Regions from separate parts of the Neobacillus sp. DHD-1R genome, predicted to be linked through region 3. Evidence: predicted binding sites of a transcription regulator. Region 3 holds the regulator's gene; each other region holds the start of a gene.
The links. The regulator LexA, encoded in region 3, represses DNA repair genes until DNA is damaged. The targets are predictions, from matches to a motif close to CGAACATATGTTCG.

Region 1 (8,486 bases), 1.5 Mb from region 3:
GAATTTCTTTACAAGTCGTATAAGTAAGCTGATTTCCGAAATCATCTGTATCAAACATCTCGACTTTATTGTTCTCAAAATATGTAACTTGGATTTTAATTAGCTCCGAGTAACTAATTTTTGTAATAACTGAAGTTTCAGCACGAATATCCATACTTAACAGGTCTTTACCAATGATAGAATTAATAAAAGTCGATTTTCCAGCGCTGAAAGGAGCCACAAGTGCAATCTTAAAATTACCTTTTTCAAGGCGGTCAATTTCTTGGTGTATGGAAGAGTTTTCTAGGATATCGCGGTCGATATTCTTCGACCTTTCCAACTCGCTTGTATAGTTTAAAAGGAATTTTTTTGTTTCTTTAAATCTCTCTAACATTCATTTCACTCCCAATGGTGTAGTAAACGGTCGAACCCTGATTGTTTTAGTAAAAGCTCTGGCAGGATGGTTTTGCTTTTTTGCTTGGATATTGGAAAATTAAACGAATCAACTAATACAATCGCAGGATTGTCTATGATCTCAGAGATTTGCATGTTCTCTTCTTTTAGTTGAAGGTATTGCTTGTAATAATAAGCAGAAATAAAAAAGACTGGTTCGCTTGTTAAGCTCTTAATCTTCTTTTTGATATCCATTTGCAGCTCCTGCTGGCTCATTTGATAAAACATGAAATCATCCAATTTATTTACAACAATTATTTTTTCAATATCGACATACGTTGAACAAATTTTTTCTAGATAATGAAGATGGTCTTGAATATCTAAATCTACAATAACGATCATTCCATCATAGTATTTATCCAATTCGGTTACTTCAGGGGGCTTATCGATAAAATGAAAAGACTCCCCCAAAGAATGTTGCAACAGCTCACCGACAATACTCTTACCCGTTTTTTCCTGACCGAGGACGAGCCAGTTTTTCTTGCTGACATCAATCCCTGTCACTTGGATACCTGTTGATAATTCAGCGACCAGCTGATAAAGCCTGTCCATCTTGCTCAATGGCTCCAGTTGGTCGAGGTTTTCCTCCATGATTTGCCGGCCGGTTAGAAACTCACCATCAGCAGCCGGAATCATAACATCCCGGTTTTGTCGAATGTCCTCAAGGGTAATCTCCCCGCGCTCATACTGGCTATGGAGTGCCGCATAATAGGTGGAAACCGTGAATATAACTGGGTTCAGTATCAACTCTTTAATTGAATCCTTTAGTTCGAGAATCACTTTATAGGACTCCTGCTCGTCCAGGCTGTATAGATCATCAATTGCTAAAAAAATCGTTTTACTACTTCTGCGTACTCTAAGTACTTCGCCCATCGCTTGGATAAAGAACTTGTTGCCAATCTGTCTTGGAGTAAGCAGGAAAAGTACCATATCATAGTTTGGCAGCGACTGAATATCGCAATCTTCTTCCAAAACTGCCTTTTTATATTGAAGTCTTGGTCTCAGTTGCTGAAGGGACTCTAGCTGCCGCCGGTTTTCTACGATCCAGATTGAGTTTGTTTGGTGCACGATGTTCACCTCTTTCACGTATGAATTGTTCAAGCTTTTCAATTTGACTAAAAGTCACTAGTGAAGCTGCATGGTGCTTTTCAATCCTGCGCCCCATAATGATTTCTTCATCCTCAATGATAAAAATCCCGCGATTCTTGCGGATATCATGAAGATCGGCCTTGTCATTGGCGAGCAGCTTTCCATAAAGGGCAAAATAGCCGGATATGAATAATAAATCCTCCCCGTCATAAATGGGAGCCAAATCCTTTAAGACGATTTTCATCTCCTGCATAATTACCTCATAATCATCACTGTATAGATCAAGTTTTGAAAGAACAAAGCCGTACTTTTTATCAGTTTCTTTCATCTGTTCAAGAAACTCTTTCACTTGGCTTGAAAAATTAGCCTCTCCAATATGGGCAGGATTAATTAAGAAAAGGATGAGGTCGCTCATTTGGAACGCATCCGATGCAACTAGGTTATGATCCGAATGCCGTGAGTTTAACCCGGGAGCATCAATAATCGTGATTCCTGGCAGATGCGGCAGGTGATAATGGATTTGCACCTCGGAAGGCGTTTCCTTACTTCTTACACCAGTAAGATCCTGCAACTTCCTTCTTAATTCGACCACGTCGTCATACGGTTCCATAACGACTTGGTTGTTATCGTATTTCACGAACAGTCGGTTAGTTTGGGCACTAACGACCTTCGTAATAATCGCCGTCTCTGCGCGGATATCCATATTTAGCATTTCTTCACCGAGCAGTCCGTTAATCAACGTCGATTTCCCAAAGGAAAAGGGACTGATAAAGGTAACCTTGAAATTACCTTCGTAGAGCTGATAATGGGCCCTAACGACTTGGTCATAGTTCGTATAGGCGTGCTGATAAATCTCAATCAATCGTTGAAGCGCAGGACGGTGACTATGAAGCTCTTCCCTTACAACGAATACATTGGCAGGATGATCGATTACCTTCAAATCAATCGTAGTTTTCCCTTGCTGCAAAAGTTCTTTAAAGTATAAAGGCAGCCTTATACGAATGATTTGATTTAATTTGTGATACAACCGTCCTGGAATATGGCAAGTGTTGATGACTTCACTAGTTAATGTGCTTGCAAACACATTCGCAAATTGATATTCCAGTTCAATCGGCAGTTTTCTGTATATTTCCGTTTTTTGGCCGGCCATGCTCACGGAAGCTGTTGGGTAGACGTCTTTCAACACCTTTTCAAATCTCCGGAATAGGGGATGTAAGTGGATTGTACTCACATCCTCGGTTAGTGAGTATTTTAGTTCAACAAAGAAAGCCTCGATCTTTTCCTGATCTTTCTCTGTAAAAAGATTAAAGATATATTCTGGGAACAAATTGATCGCTTTTTCGACCTTATCTCCAATTATCGTTTTGTGGTTATGGTAATAAAAGTAAGGAGAAATAGATTCAATCAATTCCTGACCTGCTAATGTGATTTGATGTTCAGAAATAGTTATTTTCATTTGTGTGCAGCTCCCTACAAGAAATATCCTATTAAAATAGCAATAAACGTTGTTATATACCATTTCTTTTGGAATTTCTTAAGGCTTTGGTTCTGCTCATTCAGATTCTTCACTTGAGCCTCATTTAGATTATTAAGAGTTTTCGCTAACTCGCTTAGCTTCCTTGACAGCTTTTCTTGGTTGGAAAAACTGGTGTCTATACTAGCAAATAGATTTTTCTGAACTTCTAAGACTAGTTCTCTTTGATCACGAGCCTGTTGTGCTACGCCATTTTGCAGAGCTTGAAATTGCTGATCTTGACGCTGTTGGAATTTTTGCAGTTTCATTTGCATTTCATTAATAGAGAGCTTCACAGCGTCCTTCAACTCTACATTATCTTTAGAGATTTTCTGTAACGATTTATTAGTTAGTTCATTGATTTCTTTATTGATGTCTTTCTCCAGCTTTTGTAATTGTTTCGTTAGTTCTGTCTTTGCATTGTTGATGTTTTCCTCTGTCTCTTTATCCAACGAGCCAAGGCCGACAAGAACCTCCTGTGAAACCGTCTTGGCTTTCTCTGCAGCGTCATAAGCATCAAGCATATTGGAATTGAGGAGAATATTCGTTTCATGAATCCTGCTTAAGACATCCTCTGTCACTGTTGCCATCATCCAAACCCCTTCTATATAAAACTCTAGGTAAAAAATAATAGAACATCAATTCTACATCCTACTAATTTACTACTAATTTACTACAATTTTCTTCTTGTAGGTGTCGAAAATAGTCGGATTTTCTTCGGGATGCTAAATTTTTTATATCAGAGTAAATTCCGAAATGATGGCTGCAGAAGATGCGGAATGAGGGGAATGTCTAAATGGGACATCTTTGTAAAAATACTAATCTCTTCGTAGATAGCCTTCACCTTCTCCGTCTCGAATGTAGCCAGATACATGTGTACCATCACCACGTTCATAACCACTCACTTCGTGTGGATCGACCCACGTTTGATTTGAAGTTGAGTCACTGCTATCAAAATCATCATCAAATGCTGAGTCAAAACCATCAGAAACATTAAAAATTACAAGTCCCAAAGTTGCAACGGATACAACAAAAATAAACGGAGTAACAAACGCTCGAGACCGTCTACATAAAAATAACCAGATAAAGAAGCATAGTGCTCCAGCAGAAATAATTGCTATAAATTCCACCTGTTCTAAATTTAAAGGATCTATATAGGTGTTGATATAATACTTCAGCGTGTCTTTAATAGTAGAAAAGTATGTATAAACCCCATAAAAGAAAACGGCATTCATTACCAACCCAATCCAGAACCTAAACGAAAAAAATATCCTGATAATTTTTTTGATGCGGAAATAAAGAATAATTGCTATTAAAATCCCAATTAGTATTGCCATATTAACCCCCTGACTCAAAAAGATGTACAGTTTTAAAAAAATAGCACATTTTTCTCATATATCTATATTCTCCAATAAAGTATTTCAATTAAATATATCGGCATTTGTAACTACTTTGTTCAGTTTGAATAGGCAAAAAAAGCCATATTTTTCCCTTAACTAGAGCGTGCTTGAGTTGAATATAGGCAGCCTCTTCGCCAGCTTTTTTCTTATTTCACTAACTGTCAGTTTAGTTCAAAAAGGAAACGCTTCCACTAAAGGGTGGCAGCCCAAAATTTTTTTTATAAAATAACCTGTGAGGGACCTGAACCCATGACCCCGCCCTGTCAAGGAGATAAACGTGTAATGCCACTCTAAAATAGATTTTGCTAATAGACTAGAAGCAGGGAATTTTATACGTAGAATGACAAACCTCGACCATTCTTCCCACCTTTCCCTTTCAATCAAACGATTAGTTAAACATGCTGCATACCTTGATAAACAAGCATTCTCATCACTCCACACATGAAAAAGGTGTTGGAAAATGGCGTTGGAGTGATTGCTGAAACCCGTCCTATCCACATTCTCCACAAAACGACTTCTTTTCGACCAAATTCATTATAGGCTATACTATTCAAACGTTTGATTAAAAATGCTGAATATACTGCCCTAGTGCCATCCGCCCCCACTTGCAAGGAAAATAATTGTCGTTATCCAAACAAGAATCCCATTGATGATAACCAAACTTTCTACCCAATTAGATAGAATACTCGTCAAGTGACAACATTCTAGGAATCTCTCCCCTTTTCAACACTACACAAACGTTTGATTAGGAGATCGATTAACATAGATCAAACCTGAACTTTCCCCTCAAAATCGATAAAAAGAATGTCGAGAACTGTTCCTATCACACTTCCTTTTTAAAAAGGAACCTTGGATCGCCTTGGAATGAGAGCAGTGCTAAAATCGCATCCCAAGCATTGAAGATCAGCCCCGATACTCATCTTCACTTTACTCCTAATGATTGTAGGGGTATGACCCAGAAATTAGAAAGCTAAGGATTGCTAACAAAATGGTCTTTCTCTATTTGTTTTACAAACAGAACGTTCGTTCGTATATAATGATAGCGAGGTGATTATTATGGCGATACGTAACCGAGGTATAGTTAAATGGCAAGCTGCTTTTCAATTACCTGAATTAGTAAAGGGGCAACGCGATTTATGGCGTGATACGGAACGCACAGCAAGGCCAGTCTTAGACGAATATCAATTGGAGGAGTTCGATCGGCGGATAGCTTATGCGATGGAATCGAACTTTTCCGCAAAGGTAACGTTATGGTTTGATGGTTCCTTCACTGACATTACTGGTCGCATTCATTATGTCGACCCGATTACTAAGCAGATGCGTATTGAAGTTAGGTCTGGTCAGTTTAAGAGGATTGCATTTGAGGATGTTGTGGGAGTGGCTGTAGTTGATTAACCCGGAGAGCATGTATATTTAGGCTTATGAAAAATGATCGCACCCATTCATTAAAGTGAGCTTACTTCACAAGTGAACAGTCATGTATATGTCGACCGAATTTTGAGAGTTCCTTTATGAGACTTTCTAAGCAATTTCTTAACACGGAACCCCAAAGGTTAGAGATAAAAACTAACGTTTGGGGTATTTTTTTAGTATTCTATTTTACCAACATTTCTGATTTCTCGACGATAACCTGTCTATTCTTCCAGTTTCTTAACCATACAATAAGTTTATCTTTTAATTCCGAATCAATTGGTTGTTTAAGTGATTTTTTATTATGATTCATGATTTTGCTCATGCTGTATTCAACATCTGTTTTACGAAGCATATGAGTCATATCTTGAATAATATGTGTTTCACATTCACCTTGAACAAGGGATTTAATTTTTTCTAAATCGCTAACCTTTACGTTTACATCCTTTGTTCCAGTAATAGCTAGTACAGGACACGTGATCTTTTGTAACGGTTTTGAAACGTCAAATAGTGTTGTCTCCCGATTCCATTTAGCGTTAATTTTTTTCCCTTTATACTTAATAACCGGCTCATCCGATGCTTGCAGCGCCTTTACTAAGTCATCATTCATTTTTGTGATTTTTTCATCTACTTTTAATAATCGAAGTAACCATCCTTGAAATCCTTTGACAGATCGTAAATCCTTCATTATTTCCTGACGCTGCCAAGCCATTGTTTCTGCTAAAGGTTCAGCTATTCCGGCAAGCAGAATGATCCCATCTACCGAAACTTTCTCATTTACGAATGGTACTATAATACATCCTTCACTGTGTCCTAGTAAAATCACATTTTCAGAGTCTATGTTAGGATCCTTTTTAGCAAATTCTAATACAGCCTGAGCGTCGTCAATTAAATCGTACACGCCCATTTCATAATAGTCCCCTTTACTCGCTCCTACTCCCCTTTTATCATAACGAATACTCGCAAAACCTTCTGCGGCCAATACATCACTTAATTCCTTAAATATATTCATAGGCATTCCTTTAGCATTCGAATCTCGATCTATTGGTCCACTTCCATGTACCATTACAACTAAAGGGAATTTTTCACTGCTTCCTTCTGGGATCGTTACGGTTGCTGCTAATGGAAATTGTCCTTGTATCACCACTTCAATCTCTTTACTCATCATTTTCAACTTCCTTATTTATTTATTTATTTGTTTTTCTTTAATTGATAAAATTCAACTACAGATAGTACGTGTCAGTTAGCAAAATCGTTCATTTTTTTGTTCTGCTTCTTTTACCAATTTATTCAGAGAAAGCAGCCGTTATGATGGGCATTTCTATTAAGATAACTAAATGAACCACCTGTCATTTATAATAAAAGACAAGTGGTTCATTACACAACATATTTTTCCATTATTTCTGTAAATTTACAAAAAATATGAGCATTATCTGGTTCTCTAACTGGTTTATTTGCTGATCCGTATTAATTTGCTGTGCTCCAAACGCCAAACGATGCATCATAATTTCTTCTATTCCAGATATCAAATACTTTACAATTAGGTCCACTGGCTGGTTTGGCTGGAATTCCCATTCTTTCACACCATTAAGAATCATTGATAGATCTCCCGAACTATCAACCATTTCCCACCAATTTGTTTGTCATTAAATATTCTCATTTATATGAAAAGCATCCTGTCTGTTTTCTTTATAAAACTATATATCATATATGAAAGAATTTATTAGAAGAAAGGCAGTGGTGGAATATGGCTAAATATCGAATGGTGCAAACTGATTTTTGGAGGAATCCGATTGTTTTGGAAGAGATGACCCCAGAGGATAAATTTTTTTACTTATATCTGCTTACGAATCCAAATACAACTCAAATTGGAATCTATAAAATTACGAAAAAACAAATGGCTTTGATTTGGGCTATTCGATCGAGAGTGTTCTTTCGTTAATGGAGCGGTTTATCGAGCACCACAAGTTGATTCGGTACAATCCAGAAACAAGAGAACTTGCGATTAAAAACTGGGGGAAAGAGAACCTGCTTAAAGGCGGGAAACCGGTCATGGATTGTATTTATTCCGAATTAAAGGATGTCGAGGATACCTCACTTATTCAATATGTTGCGGAATCCATTCTTAAAGAAGAAATTCGCAGCTTGTATCAATCCTTTTATAAAAGCAAAGCAATTGTTTTCGGCAAGGAAGGCGGAGTTCAAGAAGAAAGTGATGCATACATAACGGAATATGAAGAAAATGACGATACGTTACGGTCTCGTGATACGATACGTGGGCAAAAAGAAAAAGAAAATAAAAATGAAAAACAACAACAAAAAGCTTTTAATCCCAATATAGAGAATCATCTAGTAGAAAATCCCTTGCAGGAAAATTCAAAGACCGAAGATGTACAAGAAATTATGGAGTTTTGGGACTCGAATGGCTTTGGTTTTTCGAACACGAATGCCAAACAGCAGTTGTTGTCGTGGCTGGATGATTCTCGTTTTTTACAACCGAAAGATGTAATTTTAAAAGCCATGACTATTGCGTGTGCCAATAATAAGCGAAAGCTGAATTATATTGTTGGCATTCTGAAGAACTGGGAAAATGAATCGTTATTGACCGCTGAAGAAATTGATTTGTATCAAAAGAACCAAAA
Region 2 (8,486 bases), 850 kb from region 3:
TTAATCCCGTTTTGCCGTTTGTTAGTTGTACCGGATTAAGACTGCTGAATGGATTTACTGTTAATTCTGTTGGTTCATTCAATTTTCCTTTATAGAAAAGCCCTAATTTTTTGTAATAGTTTTTCCGGTCCTTTAAATCAAACAAATAGGATTTTCCTGTATCCATCAGTCTCACTGCAGCCTTATAACCATTTAAAAACCTGCTTTCCATTTCTAGTGAATCCGGAACAGTGAGGTCCGTTTTGACAAAATCTTTTAAAGAATAAAGAAAATTGTTGGTAATGTCACCATTACCCCTTGTCAACACAGTCGTAAACAGATCCTTTACTCCATCATCATTTAAATCGACAACCTGCAGTGCTACTTTAGATCCACTTTCTAAAGGAAATTGATAGTTTTTCCCATTTGAGGCGTCAACTGAAATGTAAATTTCTTTTAAATAGGACTCTTCTTCTGGATAGGGAACCCCCTTTAATCTGATTTGCTCTTCTTTTCCGTCACCTGTTAGATCAACTGCATCTTTTGCTAGTGTCATTATTTTTGTTTTTTCTTCGATTGCATGAACACCTGTTAGTGTAGACAGCGATATAAAAAAAAACGAAACGATAGCCAGAAGTAATTCTTTTTTCATCCATTACCCCTCCAAACTCTGATACTTTTAGTATGCCCATTATTGGTAAAAAGATGAAAAAATAATTGATCTGAAGATCATGAAGCACATTTCCGAATGCATTTACCAAATGTGCTGTGGTGCTACATTTTTTAATCCTTTTTAACAGAAAAAGGACTCCCTCATAATGTTAGGGAGTCCTCAAAAAAAACTATTCACTAGCAGTTTCAGTCTTTGGTGCGTCCACTTTCCAAACAGTGGTTACCTTGCCATTTTCATCTTCATCAATAATAAATGAGCCATTAGAATAACGATCACTAAAGTGGATATCAATCGTTTTATATGTTTCTGTGTGTCCTTTATCGGTTTGAATAACAATAGTATCTTGATCATGTGCAATAACAAAGCCCATCACACGATGCGGATTGGATTTAAGTTCTCTTAAGATTACGACGCCACGCTTGGCTCGGGTTGCTTTTTCGAACTCTTTAATTTTCATTCGTTTCAAGGCTCCACGCTGTGTTGCGATAACGATTGATTCTTTACTATCAGCCGTTATCAGTTTACCACCGACAACAAAATCATCATCTTTTAAATTAATCCCTTTTACACCTGCCGCACGCTGCCCAACAATACTAACTTCTTCCTCATGGAACCAGAGGGCATAACCTAAGTTTGTAACCAAGAATAATTCTTTTGTTCCATCGGTTAGATGAACATCAAGAAGTTGATCATCATCTTTAAGATTAACAGCCACGAGTGGTTTTGAGTAGCGCTGTGCTTTATAGGCTTTCAACTCTGTCTTTTTGACCATACCATGTTTGGTTACGAAAACTAAATATTCTTCTGCTTCAAAATCCTTGACAGAGATCGCGTGAATAATTTCTTCGTCTCGTTCAATTGGAATGATATTCGCCACATGCTGACCCATATCTTTCCAACGAATATCGGGCAGTTCATGTACAGGGCAGAATAGGTAGTTCCCCTTATTTGTGAACAGGAGAAGTACATCTTTTGTATTGGTATCGAGCTGCGCAAGGAGACGGTCGGATTCCTTCATTGCAGGGTCCTGACCACCTGAAGCAGCAAAGGAACGCTGGCTTGTCCGTTTCACATACCCTTGCTTTGTTACGGTTACAATCACATCTTCACTAGGGACCATAACGTCAAGATTGATTTTGATCTCTTCAATCTCTGCCTCGATTTTTGAACGGCGCCCATCAGCAAAGCGTTTTTTCACGTCTTTTAATTCTTTTTTAATTACAGAAAGAAGTTTTTTTTCACTAGCCAAAATGCTGGTCCATTCTTCTATTTTTTTGGCTAATTCTTCTGCTTCCTGTCTTAATGCAGTGATATCCGTGTTTGTTAAACGATAAAGCTGTAAGGAAACAATCGCTTCGGCTTGCAGTTCAGTAAAGGCAAATTTAGTGATTAAATTGTCCTTCGCATCACGCTTGTCCTTAGATGCACGGATCGTTGCAATCACTTCATCGAGGATCGATAAGGCCTTCATTAATCCTTCGACAATATGTTGACGTTCCTTTGCTTTATTCAGGTCAAACTGAGTACTTTTTGAAACAACTTCCTTTTGATGGCCAATATAGGCATCAAGTAATTCACGAATGCCCATTTGGACAGGTCGCTTGTTATAGATGGCGACCATATTAAAATTATAGGTTACTTGAAGATCACTATTTTTATATAAGTAATTCAAGACACCAGCTGCATCGGCATCCTTTTTTAACTCAATCACAATTCTTAACCCAGTTCGGTCTGTTTCATCGCGAACCTCTGACATACCTTCTACTTTTCGGTCGAGGCGGAACTCATCCATTTTTTTGACGAGATTTGCTTTATTGACCTCATAGGGAATTTCCGTTATGACAATTTGCTGTTTACCGCCACGAGTTTCTTCAATCTCTGTTTTGCTGCGGACAATAATTTTGCCTTTACCAGTTTCATAGGCTTTCTTTATCCCATCTAGCCCTTGGATAATCCCACCTGTTGGGAAGTCGGGTCCTTTAATTACGGTCATTAACTCATCCACCGTTACGTCAGGCTTTTCCATTCTCATGATAACCCCGTCAATAACTTCTTCAAGATTGTGCGGAGGAATATCCGTTGCATAACCTGCTGAAATCCCTGTTGAACCATTCACAAGTAAATTAGGGAACTTTGCTGGTAAAACGGTTGGTTCCTTTGAAGTATCATCAAAGTTTGGAATAAATTCAACGGTGTTTTTTTCAATATCTCTCATCAGTTCAGCTGAAATCGCTGATAGCCTTGCTTCTGTATAACGCATCGCAGCTGGCGGGTCACCATCCATACTACCGTTATTTCCGTGCATCTGCACGAGGACATTTCGAACCTTCCAATCCTGACTCATCCGTACCATTGCTTCGTATACGGACGAGTCACCATGCGGGTGATAGTTACCAATGACATTACCAACGGTTTTGGCTGATTTACGAAAGCCTTTATCAAAGGTATTCCCTTCCACATGCATGGCATATAAAATTCTTCGTTGGACTGGCTTTAAACCGTCCCTTGCGTCTGGCAGGGCACGTTCTTGAATAATGTACTTACTGTATCTGCCAAAACGATCCCCAATGACCTCTTCTAGAGATAAGTCCCGAAATATTTCATTTGCACTCATCCTTCAGAACCCTCCTCTGAGACCGTAATATTTTCGTTTTCTAAAATCGTGTCATCCTCTTCTAACCCAAATTTTACATTGCTTTCAATCCATTTGCGGCGCGGTTCCACTTTATCACCCATAAGGGTAGTTACCCGGCGTTCCGCTCTGGCAATATCATCTATTTTTACACGAATCAACGTGCGTGTTTCTGGATCCATTGTGGTTTCCCAAAGCTGGTCAGCATTCATTTCACCAAGACCTTTATAGCGCTGAAGAATGTAGCCTCTACCCACTTTTTTAATGGCATCTTGGAGATCATCATCACTCCACGCATATTCAATGATTTCTTTTTTCCCTGTCCCTTTACTCACCTTATATAGAGGAGGAAGAGCAATAAATACTTTACCTGCTTCAATAAGCGGCTTCATATACCGATAAAAGAACGTAAGTAGTAGTACTTGGATATGAGCTCCGTCAGTATCGGCATCAGTCATAATAACAACTTTATCGTAATTAATGTCCTCAACGGTGAAGTCAGCTCCAACTCCGCCTCCGATCGCATAAATCATCGTATTGATTTCTTCATTTTTAAAAATGTCAGCGAGCTTTGCTTTTTCCGTATTGATGACTTTTCCGCGGAGTGGCAGTACTGCCTGAAAACGTCGGTCTCGGCCTTGTTTCGCAGAACCTCCAGCAGAATCACCCTCCACCAGGTATAGTTCATTTTTTTTCGGATTTCGTGATTGAGCAGGTGTCAGCTTTCCTGAAAGAAGCGTTTCTGACCGTTTCTTCTTTTTGCCGCTCCTGGCATCCTCACGGGCTTTCCGAGCTGCTTCACGGGCTTGATAGGCTTTTATCGATTTTTTAACTAGAAGCGAACTGATATCAGGGTTTTCTTCGAGAAAGTAGGAAAGATGTTCAGATACGACTGAATCAACAGCAGATCGTGCTTCGCTAGTTCCTAATTTTCCCTTCGTTTGACCTTCAAATTGGAGCAGATCTTCCGGAATTCTAACCGAAATGATGGCAGATAATCCTTCGCGAATATCATTACCCTCTAGATTTTTGTCTTTTTCTTTTAAGAAAGCTACCTTACGAGCATAATCGTTGAATACCCTTGTCATCGCAGTTCTTGCCCCAGCTTCATGTGTACCGCCATCTCTTGTCCGAACATTGTTAACAAAAGAAAGCACATTTTCCGAGTAGCCATCATTAAATTGAAAAGCAAATTCCACTTCAATGCCGTTCTGGGTACCTTCAAAGCTTACCACAGGATGGAGGGAATCTTTTTCTTCGTTTAAATAGGCAACAAAAGCCTCAATTCCATTTTCATAATGAAACACTTCATGCAAATCATTACGATCATCATGAATCTCAATTTTTAATCCCTTTAGTAAGAACGCCGACTCTCTTAACCTCTCACATAAGGTTTCAAAGTTATAAGTCGTTGTCGAAAAAATGGTCGTATCTGGCTTGAAATGAATCGTCGTACCTGTTTGATTGGTTTTGCCAATTTTTTCGAGTGTAGTGACCGGCTTACCGCCATTTTCAAACCGTTGTTCATAAACAAATCCATTCCTCTTTATGGTAACAATTAACCATTCTGATAATGCATTTACAACTGAAGCACCAACACCATGTAATCCGCCACTGGTTTTATAACCGCCTTGGCCAAATTTTCCTCCAGCATGGAGTACGGTTAAAATGACCTCTGGTGTTGGTTTGCCCATTTTATGCATACCGGTTGGCATCCCGCGTCCTTTATCCATGACGCTAATTGAATTATCTTTGTGTATTCTTACAATGATTTGATCACCAAATCCACCTAGAGCCTCATCGACGGAATTGTCAACAATCTCATAAACGAGATGGTGAAGTCCACGTGCATCGGTGCTGCCAATGTACATACCTGGGCGCTTTCTTACCGCCTCAAGACCTTCTAGTACCTGGATGGCATCATCATTATAATCAAAAGCCTGCTGAGTCCTTGCCACTAAAATACCCCTTTCATACCTAAAAAACATAAAATGCGTTCAACGCACTTTGGTAAATCATTTGTTAAAACGAGTCAATAATTGATTGAAATAAAAGATTATAGAACGAATGTTTGCTAATGTTTGCCACTTTTATTTTAACACATGTTCTCGTGGCGTCTATGCTTAATTGTAGCGATTTATTTCGATTTGGCAAATACGTATTTTAAAACAACTTATTTTTGTAATACTTTTTATGTGATTTTCAGCGGAGGAGAGACGAAAAAAACTGCTAATAATTAGCAGTTTTTTGATTGGCTTTATTTATTTTGTCATTGCATGTTCGACTTTAATACAACGGTCCATAATGACCGTATAGCCTTTATTTTTTAAAAACTCATAGGCTTCTTCATTAGCAAGACCGAGCTGTGCCCAAAAAACATCTGCATCAATTTCATCAAATTCTTTTGCAACATCAAATAATTGTTCGGAACGTCGGAATACATTCACGATATCGACATGTCCCTCAATATCTTTCAAAGAGGCAACGGCTTTTACACCAAGAACCTCGTCGACAGTAGGATTTACAGGGATAATTTCATAGCCTGCTTTCTGCATTACATTTGTAACTTGGTATGACGTACGCTCGGGATTATTACTTAATCCAACAACTGCAATTCTTTTTGCTTTCTTTAAAATAGCGCCGATTTCCTCCCGGCTTGGATTCTCAATTGCCATAATAACCACTCCTATCTATTATTTTTTTATTTTACCTCTTTCTTAGCAAAAAACACAGGGAAACGCTTACAATAAAAAAGAGGAAGTCAAAAGGGTTTGCCCCATTTGTGACTTCCTCTCAGTTGAATCTTTTATACAGTAACAAGCTTGGATTTAACTGCAATGTTTAGTTTTGGGACCATTAGGCAAAAACGGGCTCCATCCCCGGTGTTTTCTACCGTTACATGTCCATTCATGTTTTCAAGAATCATGCGGGTCATATAAAGTCCTAACCCAGTGCCATGTGGTCTTGTTGTAAAATAGGGATCAAAGACTTTTTTAAGAATCTCAGGCTTTATTCCCCCAGCATTATCAATAAACTCTGCTTGAACAAATTCCTCCGTTTCGTCTAAGTTTATCGTTATTTTTCGGTTACTGACCTTATTTTGAAGAAAGGCATCACGAGCATTTGTTAAAATATTGAGCACCACTTGGCTATATTCATTCGGATAGCCGTATGCTGTCTGTTGGCCCCCATATTCAAATTCCAGTTGTATTCCACAATATTTAAGGCTGGATGAAAAAATAGACAAGGCATCTTCAATCGAATTACTAATCGAAAACGGGGATTTTTCTTTGTTCGGTTTATAAAATCTCTGAAAATCATTGATGGTACGAGACATATGTTTAATCTGAATCATACTTTCCTTTGTGAAGCTATCAATGTATTGATCGTTAATCACACCAAACTCAAATTCTTCTCGAACATCTTGAATAAGCAGTGACAAGCTATTTAACGGCTGACGCCATTGATGGCCAATGCTGGCGATCATTTCCCCCATAGCAGCCAATCGAGAATGCTGGATTAAAAGATGATCCTTTTGTCTGTTTTTTTCAACCTCGTCATGAATCCTCACTTCTAAATTTCGATTACTAGCTTCGTACTTTTCTGCTAAATCACGATAGTTTTTTTCACTTTCTTTTAGCTTTTTCATTAACTCATGACTCTTAAAAATATATCGAAAAACGATTAAAATAACATACACTATTATTAGGATTAAAGAAATATACAAAAAAAGCATAAAGTCCACCCTCTTAACTTTCTTTGCTGTATAACGTTACACAGTTTCGACCTTTGTCTTTTGATTGAGTAAGGGCTTGCTCTGCCTCAAAAAGCAGTTCTTTTTTCGATATTCCTGAAGAAAATGCTGCGACACCAAAGCTGCAGGTAACTTGGCCGATATTGATAAATTGAAAGGCTTCTATTATGGAACGAATGGATTCTGCTAGTTCGACTGCATGATGCCCATCTGTTTCTGGTACAAGCAGTATGAATTCCTCCCCACCCCAACGGGCAAACATATCACATTCCCTTATCCGCTGCTGTACAATCGTCGATACCGTGATTAACACCTTATCACCTGCTGACTGACCATATGCCTCATTAATGGTTGTGAAGAAATCAATATCCATTAGAATAATGGAAAAAGGATGCGCAAATCGTTCAGCCCGCCGCATTTCATTCACCAAAATATCCTTAAATTTTTGACGGTTAAAACTATTCGTCAATGGATCCATCATGGTTAAATGCTCATTTTTTCGGCTTTCTTTTTCTAAATCGGTTATGTCTGTACAAACAAATAAGATTTGGTTGGAACCTGGTATAGGTCCTGCTTTCAATACGTAGTTATAATCTGTTCCATGGGGTCCTTTCCACCTTACTTTGGCAAGATTTTTCCCCGTAGAAAAGAACTCCTCGACCCATTTTCCTTTTTCTTTGGGGTAAAAATAATGCGGATCCTCTACAAAGAAACTAGAGAGGAATTGACTTTTATAAACTCCAGGATTATTCTTGTCCATGTTCGTTACCTTTGTAAAGGCTTGGTTCCATTCAACAATCTCTTCATTTTCAATCACGAAAATAAGATTATCTTGAAAATCCAGGATGGATCTTGTCATTTTTTTTTGTTTATCCAATTCTTTTTCCAACTTAATTTGGTAGACTGACTTTTGAATGGCTTGTAAAAATAAGTCTAAATCAATCGGCTTTAAGATAAAATGATTGACATTGTTTTCTATCGATTGAACAAAGAAGTCATTATCATCGTGGGCTGTTGTCACAATCACTTGTACCTTTTCATTTAATTCGCGGATTTTTTTTATCATCTCTAATCCACTCATTTGGTTCATTTTAATATCTGCAATGATTAAATCTGGTTGATATTGTTGATAAAGTTGAAATCCTTCTACGCCGTCAATTGCGACATGAATATCGGAAAAACGGCGTTTTAGCACACGTAATAATTTCTCTCTGGAAAATTTTTCATCTTCTACATATAAAACACGTATATCTGGATACTGATATTTAAGATATTGCTGTATATTTCTTGCCATTTGATAATCACCTCTTTCATTCTTGTTTAAATTAATGTAATAAAACCGACCGAATTTCTGTCGACTCCGCTCGGTAAATCTTCTAGTAATTTATTGTACTTAAATTATAGGTGCTCGTAATACACCATTTCAATGTATTAACAAATGGTTTGAA
Region 3 (8,486 bases):
ATATCCAACGTTTAGCAAAAGAAGAAAATGTGAAATTTATCCGTCTTCAATTTACTGACATTTTGGGAACAATCAAAAATGTTGAAATTCCAAGCAGCCAATTGGAAAAAGCACTTGATAACAAAATGATGTTCGACGGTTCATCAATCGAAGGCTTCGTACGTATTGAAGAATCTGACATGCTTCTTTACCCTGACCTTAATACATGGGTAGTATTCCCATGGACAGCTGAAAAAGGGAAAGTTGCCCGTTTAATTTGTGATATTTATACTCCAGAAGGTAAACCATTTGCAGGTGACCCGCGTAATAACTTAAGAAGAGTGTTAAAGGAGATGGAAGAGTTAGGCTTCACTAACTTCAACCTCGGACCTGAACCGGAATTCTTCTTGTTTAAATTAGATGAAAAAGGTGAACCCACTCTTGAATTGAACGACCAAGGCGGTTACTTCGATTTAGCGCCAACTGATTTAGGTGAAAATTGCCGTCGTGATATCGTTCTTGAGCTTGAAGAAATGGGCTTTGAAATTGAAGCTTCTCACCATGAAGTAGCTCCAGGACAACATGAAATTGACTTTAAATATGCTGATGCTTTAACAGCTTGTGACCAAATCCAAACATTTAAGCTTGTTGTTAAGACGATTGCGCGTAAGCATGGTCTTCACGCGACATTTATGCCAAAACCATTATTCGGCGTAAACGGATCTGGTATGCACATGAACCTTTCCTTATTCAAAGGTGGGGAAAATGCATTCTACGAGTCAACTGGCGACTTAGAAATGAGCGATAATGCACGTCAATTCATTGCTGGTATCCTAAAACATGCTGAAGCCTTTACAGCTGTAACAAACCCTACTGTAAACTCATATAAGCGTTTAGTACCAGGCTATGAGGCACCTTGTTATGTTGCATGGTCTGCAATGAACCGTTCACCATTAATCCGAATTCCAGCTTCACGCGGGTTAAGCACTCGTGTAGAAGTTCGAAGCGTAGACCCTGCTGCCAATCCATACCTTGCAATGGCAGTACTTCTAAAAGCTGGTCTAGATGGAATTAAAAATAAATTAACTCCTCCAGCACCAATCGACCGTAACATTTATGTAATGAGTAAAGAAGAAAGAATCGAAGAAGGAATCATCGATCTTCCTGCAACACTTGCCCATGCATTAGAAAAACTTCAAGCTGATGAAGTGATCACTGCTGGTCTTGGAGAGCATATCCTAGAACATTTTATTGAAGCTAAAGAAATTGAATGGGATATGTTCCGCACCGTCGTTCACCAATGGGAACGCGATCAATATATGAGCGTGTACTAAGATTCATTAGTCCTGTCGCTTAACGCGACGGGGCTTTTTAATTTACAACAAAAACCAAAAAGCCTCAGTAATAGATTACTGAGGCATTATAAAAATTTACTTCTCACCGTTCTCATTTAATAATTTAATTCTATTCAGAACGGCATCACCAGCGAGTCCAGCAATAATCGAAAAAATAAGGATTTCTACCAATGAATTTGGAGCGGTATACAGGACGAGGAGAAGCGAAGCAACTGCACCAAGAAGTACTTCTTCGAGAAAACCGAGATAAAGAAATTTTTTTGTTCTGCGAGGCATGATAATTTTTCCGTTCTTTCGAACATGTCCGATGACCCCCACCGACCCACCAATCACAATCGAGAAAATAATGTCAATTAACACTGTTTCCCACACTCCTTAAGCCTTTTATTTTTTGGACCTAAGGTAAATCATGGTGTAATTTAATTATATTAAATATTAGCAATATGAAAATGAGTAAAAATACTGATTTTTTAATATAGTAATTAATTGTGAATGAAAGTTGAAAATTTTCCCAATAAAAAAAGAGCTGGTCACAGCTCTTTTGTTTTAATGTATATGACGATAAACCCCAATTACTTTTCCAAGAATAGAAACATTCCTTAAAATAATAGGATCCATCGTGGAATTTTCTGGTTGCAGGCGGATATAGTCTTTTTCTTTGAAGAACCGTTTACAGGTTGCTTCATCTTCCTCAGTCATTGCTACAACAATGTCTCCGTTATCAGCATTTTTCTGCTGCTTTACAATAACGTAATCCCCATCAAGAATTCCAGCCTCTATCATACTTTCACCCATGATTTCCAGCATAAAGACTTGTTCATCCGAAGGAGCAAGACTTTCTGGAAGAGGGAAATACTCTTCTACATTTTCAATAGCTGTTATTGGTATACCTGCTGTAACTTTCCCAACCACTGGTACGTTTACAACTTTGTTTCTTGGGATATTGGCTGCTTCATCTACTTCCAAAATTTCAATAGCTCTTGGTTTAGTTGGATCTCTTCTGATGAGACCCTTACTTTCCAACCTAGCTAAGTGACCGTGTACTGTGGAGCTGGAGGCAAGACCAACTGCTTCACCGATTTCCCTTACCGAAGGAGGATAGCCCTTGCTTCTAACCTCATCTTTTATAAAATCCAGGATATCCTGCTGCCGTTTTGATATTTTTACCATGATAAAATGCACCTCGCCTGGTTATTGTTGGCTTAATTATAGCATGTTCTTCATTTTTATACAAACATAAGTTCGAAAATGTAGTTGACAACAAACAAACGTTCGGACTATAATGATGATATCAAAAAGAGAACATATATTCCTATAAGAGGTGGAAAACATGAAAAAATTATGGACCCAATACTCATATGCTATTACTCTAATTATACTAAGCTGCTTCTTAGCTCTCATATTATCATTTAAACAACATCCTACTGACCAGGATCAATATTTAAAAGTAACTATTTCCGAAGGTGATTCACTCTGGAAAATCTCTAACCAATATGCCGAACAGCATTCATTATCCAATGATGAGTTCGTCAGCTGGGTAAAGAAGCATAATGAAAATATTAACGATCAAATTTTTCCAGGTGAAGAAATTGTCATTCCGGTTAGTAAGAAAGTATCTCCAACAACAACCATTTTAGCTAGTGCCCCTGAAGAATAGGAAGAAGGATAGAATTTGAAAGCAATTATTTACTGCCGTGTCAGCACGAATAAAGAAACCCAGGAAACCTCATTAAAACGTCAGGAAGAGGAATTAATCCAACTTGCGAGCCAGTATCACTTTGAGGTTGATGCCATCATTAAAGAACAAGCAAGCGGCTATGATTTTGAAAGAGATGGAATATTAGAGGTATTAGAACGGATAAAAGATTCACAGGTGCAAGCATTGTTAATCCAGGACGAGACTCGGCTTGGCAGAGGGAATGCCAAAATTGCCCTCCTTCATTGCATTTTAAAAGAAGGAATCAAACTTTATAGTATTTCTCATAGCGGGGAACTCGAACTATCAGAATCTGATTCAATGGTGTTACAAATCGTCAGTATGGTAGAAGAGTACCAACGGAAACTTCATAATGTAAAGATTAAACGCGGCATGAAGCGTGCCGTTCAGCAAGGCTATAAACCAGAAAAAAATTTAAAAAACCTTGGTGAGGGTTCCGGCCGGGATAAAATCGAGGTTCCAATTGATCAAATCATTCGGTTAAGAAAAAATGACTTAACCTTTGCGGAAATTGCTGCCACACTTAGAGGATTTGGCTACCAAATTTCAAAAGCAACCGTACATAGACGATATCAAGAGTATATGGAGTCACAAGATGAATAATCCTTCTGCCTTGTAAGAACTTCTTTTTTTTAGTAAAATCAAGTGTCTAATCCTATAGAAAGGATGGTACTTGAATGCTATCTAAAGAAAAAATGGCTCGTATCAACGAACTGGCAAGAAAAGCAAAATCGACAGGATTAACGGAGATTGAAGCTAAAGAACAATCAAAATTAAGAAGTGAATATTTGGCGACTTTCCGTTCTAATATGCTTGATACCCTAACAAACACTAAGTTCATTGATCCCGAAGGCAATGATGTAACACCAGAAAAAATCAAAGCCAGAAAGAAAAATAGACTTCATTAAAAGGCTGTTCCCGATTATAATAGCCAAAGCAAGAGGCTCCACACACATACTCGCCATTTGGCGAGTTTTTTTTTTTTTTCACATATATCATTCCTTATAGTGTCAAAATAAGAAACAAAGTGACGATTATTACTTATTTTAGTGCTATTTGTTGAATTAATAGCAGGAGCAATATAATATAAATGGTGTATTCAGTTTTAGTGAATGAGAAAGGATGTATTTCATGTTTAATACTATTGATGATTTATCTGTAACATCTATTCGTACGCTTTCCATTGATGCAATCGAGAAAGCAAATTCAGGACATCCTGGGATGCCAATGGGTGCAGCACCAATGACTTATACATTATGGACAAGATTCATGAACCATAATCCAAAGAACCCTCACTGGTTTAATCGTGATCGTTTTGTCTTGTCTGCGGGACATGGCTCTGCCTTGTTATACAGCATGCTTCACTTATCTGGTTACAATCTCTCCATGGATGACCTAAAACAATTCCGCCAATGGGGTAGTAAAACACCTGGTCACCCTGAGTATCGCCATACTGAAGGTGTAGAAGCAACAACTGGTCCACTTGGCCAAGGGATTGCGATGGCTGTCGGAATGGCTATGGCAGAGCGTCATGTTGCGAGCGTGTATAATAAAGATAAGTATGAACTTGTGAACCACTTTACATACAGTGTCTGCGGAGATGGGGACCTAATGGAAGGCGTTTCTGCAGAGGCAGCATCCCTTGCAGGACACTTAAAATTAGGCCGTTTGGTAGTCCTATATGATTCCAATGATATTTCACTTGATGGAGACTTGAATAAATCATTCTCAGAAAGTGTTAAAGAGCGTTTCCAAGCGTACAACTGGCAGTATCTTCGTGTTGAAGACGGCAATAACCTTGAAGAAATCGCTCATGCACTTGAAGAAGCAAGAAGTGACCTTGATCGTCCTACCATGATTGAAGTAAGAACCGTTATTGGTTACGGTTCACCAAACCGTGCAGGAACATCAGGCATTCATGGTGCACCACTTGGAGCGGATGAGTTAAAGCTTACAAAAGAAGCGTATAAATGGACCTTTGAAGAAGATTTCCATGTACCACAAGAAGTATATGAAAACTTCCAAAAACTCATTGTTGAAAATGGTGAGAAAAAAGAAAAAGAGTGGAATGATCTTTTCGCTCAATACAAGAATGAGTACCCTGAACTAGCTGTTCAGCTAGAACAAGCATTAAATCATGAACTTCCAGAAGGCTGGGACAAGGATATTCCAGTTTACCCAGAAGGAAAAAGTCTTGCAAGCCGTGCCTCTTCTGGTGAAGTGTTAAATGGAATTGCGAAAAATCTGCCTATATTTATCGGTGGATCAGCAGACCTTGCAGGATCAAATAAAACGATGATTAAAGGATCAAAAGACTATATGCCTGGAGCATATGAAGGCCGTAATTTCTGGTTTGGTGTCCGCGAATTTGCTATGGGCGCTGCCATGAACGGGATTGCTCTGCATGGTGGGGTAAAAGTATTCGGTGGAACATTCTTTGTTTTCTCTGATTACTTGCGTCCAGCTATTCGTCTAGCATCCATAATGGGATTACCTGTCACATATGTATTCACACATGATAGTATTGCCGTTGGGGAAGACGGACCAACACACGAACCAGTGGAACAGCTTGCAGCATTAAGAGCAATGCCTGGTTTGTCGATCATTCGTCCAGCAGACGGTAATGAAACAGCGGCAGCTTGGAAACTTGCTGTGGAGTCAACCAACAAACCAACAGCCCTAATCTTAACTCGTCAAGATTTACCAACCTTAAAAGGCACTGATACGCGTGCTTACGAAGGAGTTTCAAAAGGTGCTTATGTCGTTTCACCTGCAGAAAAAGAGACTCCAGATGCATTGCTATTAGCAACTGGATCAGAAGTAAGTCTTGCTGTGGAAGCGCAAAAGGCCCTTGCTGGGGAAGGCATTCTCGTTTCTGTTGTCAGCATGCCATCATGGGATCGTTTTGAACAACAGTCGCAAGATTACAAAAATTTTGTCCTACCAAAGAATGTGAAGAAGCGTCTAGGAATTGAAGTTGGCGCATCATTCGGCTGGCACAAATATACTGGTGATGAAGGTGATGTTTTAGCAATCGACAAGTTCGGAGCTTCAGCACCTGGTGAAAAAATTATGGAAGAATACGGCTTTACCGTTAATAACGTAGTAGCACGTGTTAAAGCACTGTTACAAAAATAAATTGTAAGATAGATAAGAGAGAGAACGGAATTTCCGTTCTCTCTTTTTGCTCTTGAAGAGTATTTGTATTTGTTAAAATTTTTTGAACAATGACTTTTCATGAAGGAAAATTCACTAAATCTACCGAAATTAATATAGATTTGTTTAAAACCCTTGTAATCGACAAAAATAGTGAAAGTTTTTGGCGCCGTAAGACAAAAGTTTTTCTTGAATTTTTTTATAATAGGGAAAAGGGTTTCAACGAAGGAGAGAACAGTGGTGAGAAAATATCAGCTATATTTAATAGAAGATGAATTTGCCGCCCATTACTTCGGAAGAGAGCGTTTATTTTTTCAGCTTTTTCAAGAACATCAGACAGCTGACGGCGAACTTAAATTTATTACAGCTAAACAAATTTCATATATAACCAAAAGGGTAGAAGTGTTAAAAATCCATCAATTGATCCAAAAGCAGCTCGGAAAACATAAGGGATTTAAAGCGGATCACGGAGCATACATGTTAGGATTAAGCGGAAAACTAAGCACGGCAAGGATAGAAGTTTTTCAAGACTTAATTACAGTGGAAGCAGAGGGCAGCTATGAGGCAGAAACAGCTTTTTTTGAAGTGCTAAGAAAATGTGAATCTTCCTTTTTGGCAATTGATCTCGAGCATGAGCGATACGGCTGGTTAAAACCAATTAAAGAAAGAAAATTTATCTAAAACGAGATATTGTTTTATTCCATTTTATTTAGTACACTGTATGGTAGACAACATGAAGGAGGAAGTCTAATGGGATATTACATTCTAGTTGGTATACTGGCATTAGCAGTCGGTGTAGCACTAGGATTTTTCATTGCTCGAAAATATATGATGAGCTACTTAAAGAAAAATCCGCCAATCAATGAACAAATGTTAAAAATGATGATGATGCAAATGGGTATGAAGCCTTCTCAAAAGAAGATCAACCAAATGATGTCTGCTATGAATAAACAGCAAGGCAAATAAAATGGACAAGCACTCAACTAAAAGGGTGCTTTTTTCATGATTATTTTTCATGTCTAAATCTTTCTTATTTTACAAATATTTGATAAAATATTAAACTCAGCCGTATGATTTTTATAACAGATAAATAAGACGAGAACTTTCATAAAGTCAACTCAGTGGCAGTTGAATTTTCTTGTTTATTGGAGGTGTGTGCTTGAAAGTTTTTTTAGATTTAGGCTGGTTTTTTAAACAGGAGAAAAAAGCGTACGTATCAGGGGTGCTAATCTTATTAGTCGTTGCACTGTTACAACTAGTTCCTCCGAAAGTAATCGGCATTATTGCCGATCAGATAAACGAGGGAACAATCACAAAAGGGATAATCATTGAGTGGGTGGTGGTCCTTATTGCCGTAGGGCTTGCGATGTACGTCCTTAGGTATTATTGGAGAATCATGATTTTCGGTTCATCCGTTAAGCTTAGTAAAATTCTGCGAAATCAGCTGTACCGTCACTTCACTAAAATGTCACCTGCATTTTACCAAAAAAGCCGGATAGGGGACTTGATGGCTCATGCGACAAATGATCTTTCTGCCATTCAGCAAACAGCTGGTGCCGGGGTGCTAACCCTCGTAGACTCTCTATCCACCGGAGGGTTTGTCATCATAGCCATGGCCTTTACGATCAGTTGGAAATTAACGTTAATCTGTTTAATTCCCCTGCCGATTATGGCGATACTGACAAGTTGGTTTGGGACCATGTTACATAAAAGCTTTCATAAGGCACAAGAGACCTTCTCCTCTCTAAATGATAAAACACAGGAGAGTATTACAGGGATAAAGGTTATTAAAACCTTTGGGCAGGAACAGGAAGATATTGAGGATTTCCGCAAGCTATCAGAGGATGTTGTTCAAAAAAATATTATCGTTGCTAAAATTGATTCACTTTATGATCCGACGATTTCGATTATTGTCGGCATTTCCTTTTTTTTATCGATTGCGTTTGGCGCCAAATATGTTTTAAATGATGAGTTAACAATTGGTGAATTAATCTCGTTTACTACCTATTTAGGTTTATTAATTTGGCCGATGCTTGCCTTTGGCTGGCTATTTAATATCGTTGAACGGGGTCGTGCCTCCTACGACAGAGTTGCTGCACTTCTAAGTGAAAAAGTTGAAATCATTGATAATGGAGAAGCATTAGATGTGGTCCCTTGTGGTGATATTCAATACAAAATCGCTGAATTTACTTATCCGGGAGAAGCAAGACCGATCTTAAAAGAGGTCCATTTTTCTCTTCATCAAGGTGAGACACTTGGAATTGTCGGGAAAACCGGAT

Region 1: the regulator LexA is predicted to act here: its motif matches at 5,451-5,464, upstream of AC3ANL_RS02060 (YolD-like family protein).
Region 2: the regulator LexA is predicted to act here: its motif matches at 5,345-5,358, upstream of parE (DNA topoisomerase IV subunit B).

Annotation. Positions count from the first base shown of each region.
Region 1 is NZ_CM173232.1:423,497-431,982, reverse strand. Features, by position in the region: gene AC3ANL_RS02085 (dynamin family protein) at 1-373, opposite strand, end outside; gene AC3ANL_RS02080 (hypothetical protein) at 379-1,404, opposite strand; gene AC3ANL_RS02075 (dynamin family protein) at 1,415-2,977, opposite strand; gene AC3ANL_RS02070 (hypothetical protein) at 2,992-3,627, opposite strand; gene AC3ANL_RS02065 (hypothetical protein) at 3,853-4,371, opposite strand; gene AC3ANL_RS02060 (YolD-like family protein) at 5,491-5,829, shown strand; gene AC3ANL_RS02055 (alpha/beta hydrolase family protein) at 6,029-7,012, opposite strand; gene AC3ANL_RS02050 (hypothetical protein) at 7,242-7,442, opposite strand; partial or broken gene AC3ANL_RS02045 (DnaD domain-containing protein) at 7,592-8,486, shown strand, end outside.
Region 2 is NZ_CM173232.1:2,763,688-2,772,173, forward strand. Features, by position in the region: gene AC3ANL_RS13360 (hypothetical protein) at 1-631, opposite strand, end outside; gene parC (DNA topoisomerase IV subunit A) at 822-3,266, opposite strand; gene parE (DNA topoisomerase IV subunit B) at 3,263-5,242, opposite strand; gene AC3ANL_RS13375 (CoA-binding protein) at 5,546-5,959, opposite strand; gene AC3ANL_RS13380 (sensor histidine kinase) at 6,091-6,933, opposite strand; gene AC3ANL_RS13385 (GGDEF domain-containing response regulator) at 7,034-8,332, opposite strand.
Region 3 is NZ_CM173232.1:1,914,613-1,923,098, forward strand. Features, by position in the region: gene glnA (type I glutamate--ammonia ligase) at 1-1,313, shown strand, start outside; gene AC3ANL_RS09190 (DUF4257 domain-containing protein) at 1,410-1,694, opposite strand; gene lexA (transcriptional repressor LexA) at 1,881-2,504, opposite strand; gene yneA (cell division suppressor protein YneA) at 2,665-2,991, shown strand; gene AC3ANL_RS09205 (YneB family resolvase-like protein) at 3,007-3,654, shown strand; gene AC3ANL_RS09210 (DUF896 domain-containing protein) at 3,729-3,959, shown strand; gene tkt (transketolase) at 4,183-6,189, shown strand; gene sirA (sporulation inhibitor of replication protein SirA) at 6,448-6,888, shown strand; gene AC3ANL_RS09225 (YneF family protein) at 6,958-7,173, shown strand; gene AC3ANL_RS09230 (ABC transporter transmembrane domain-containing protein) at 7,367-8,486, shown strand, end outside.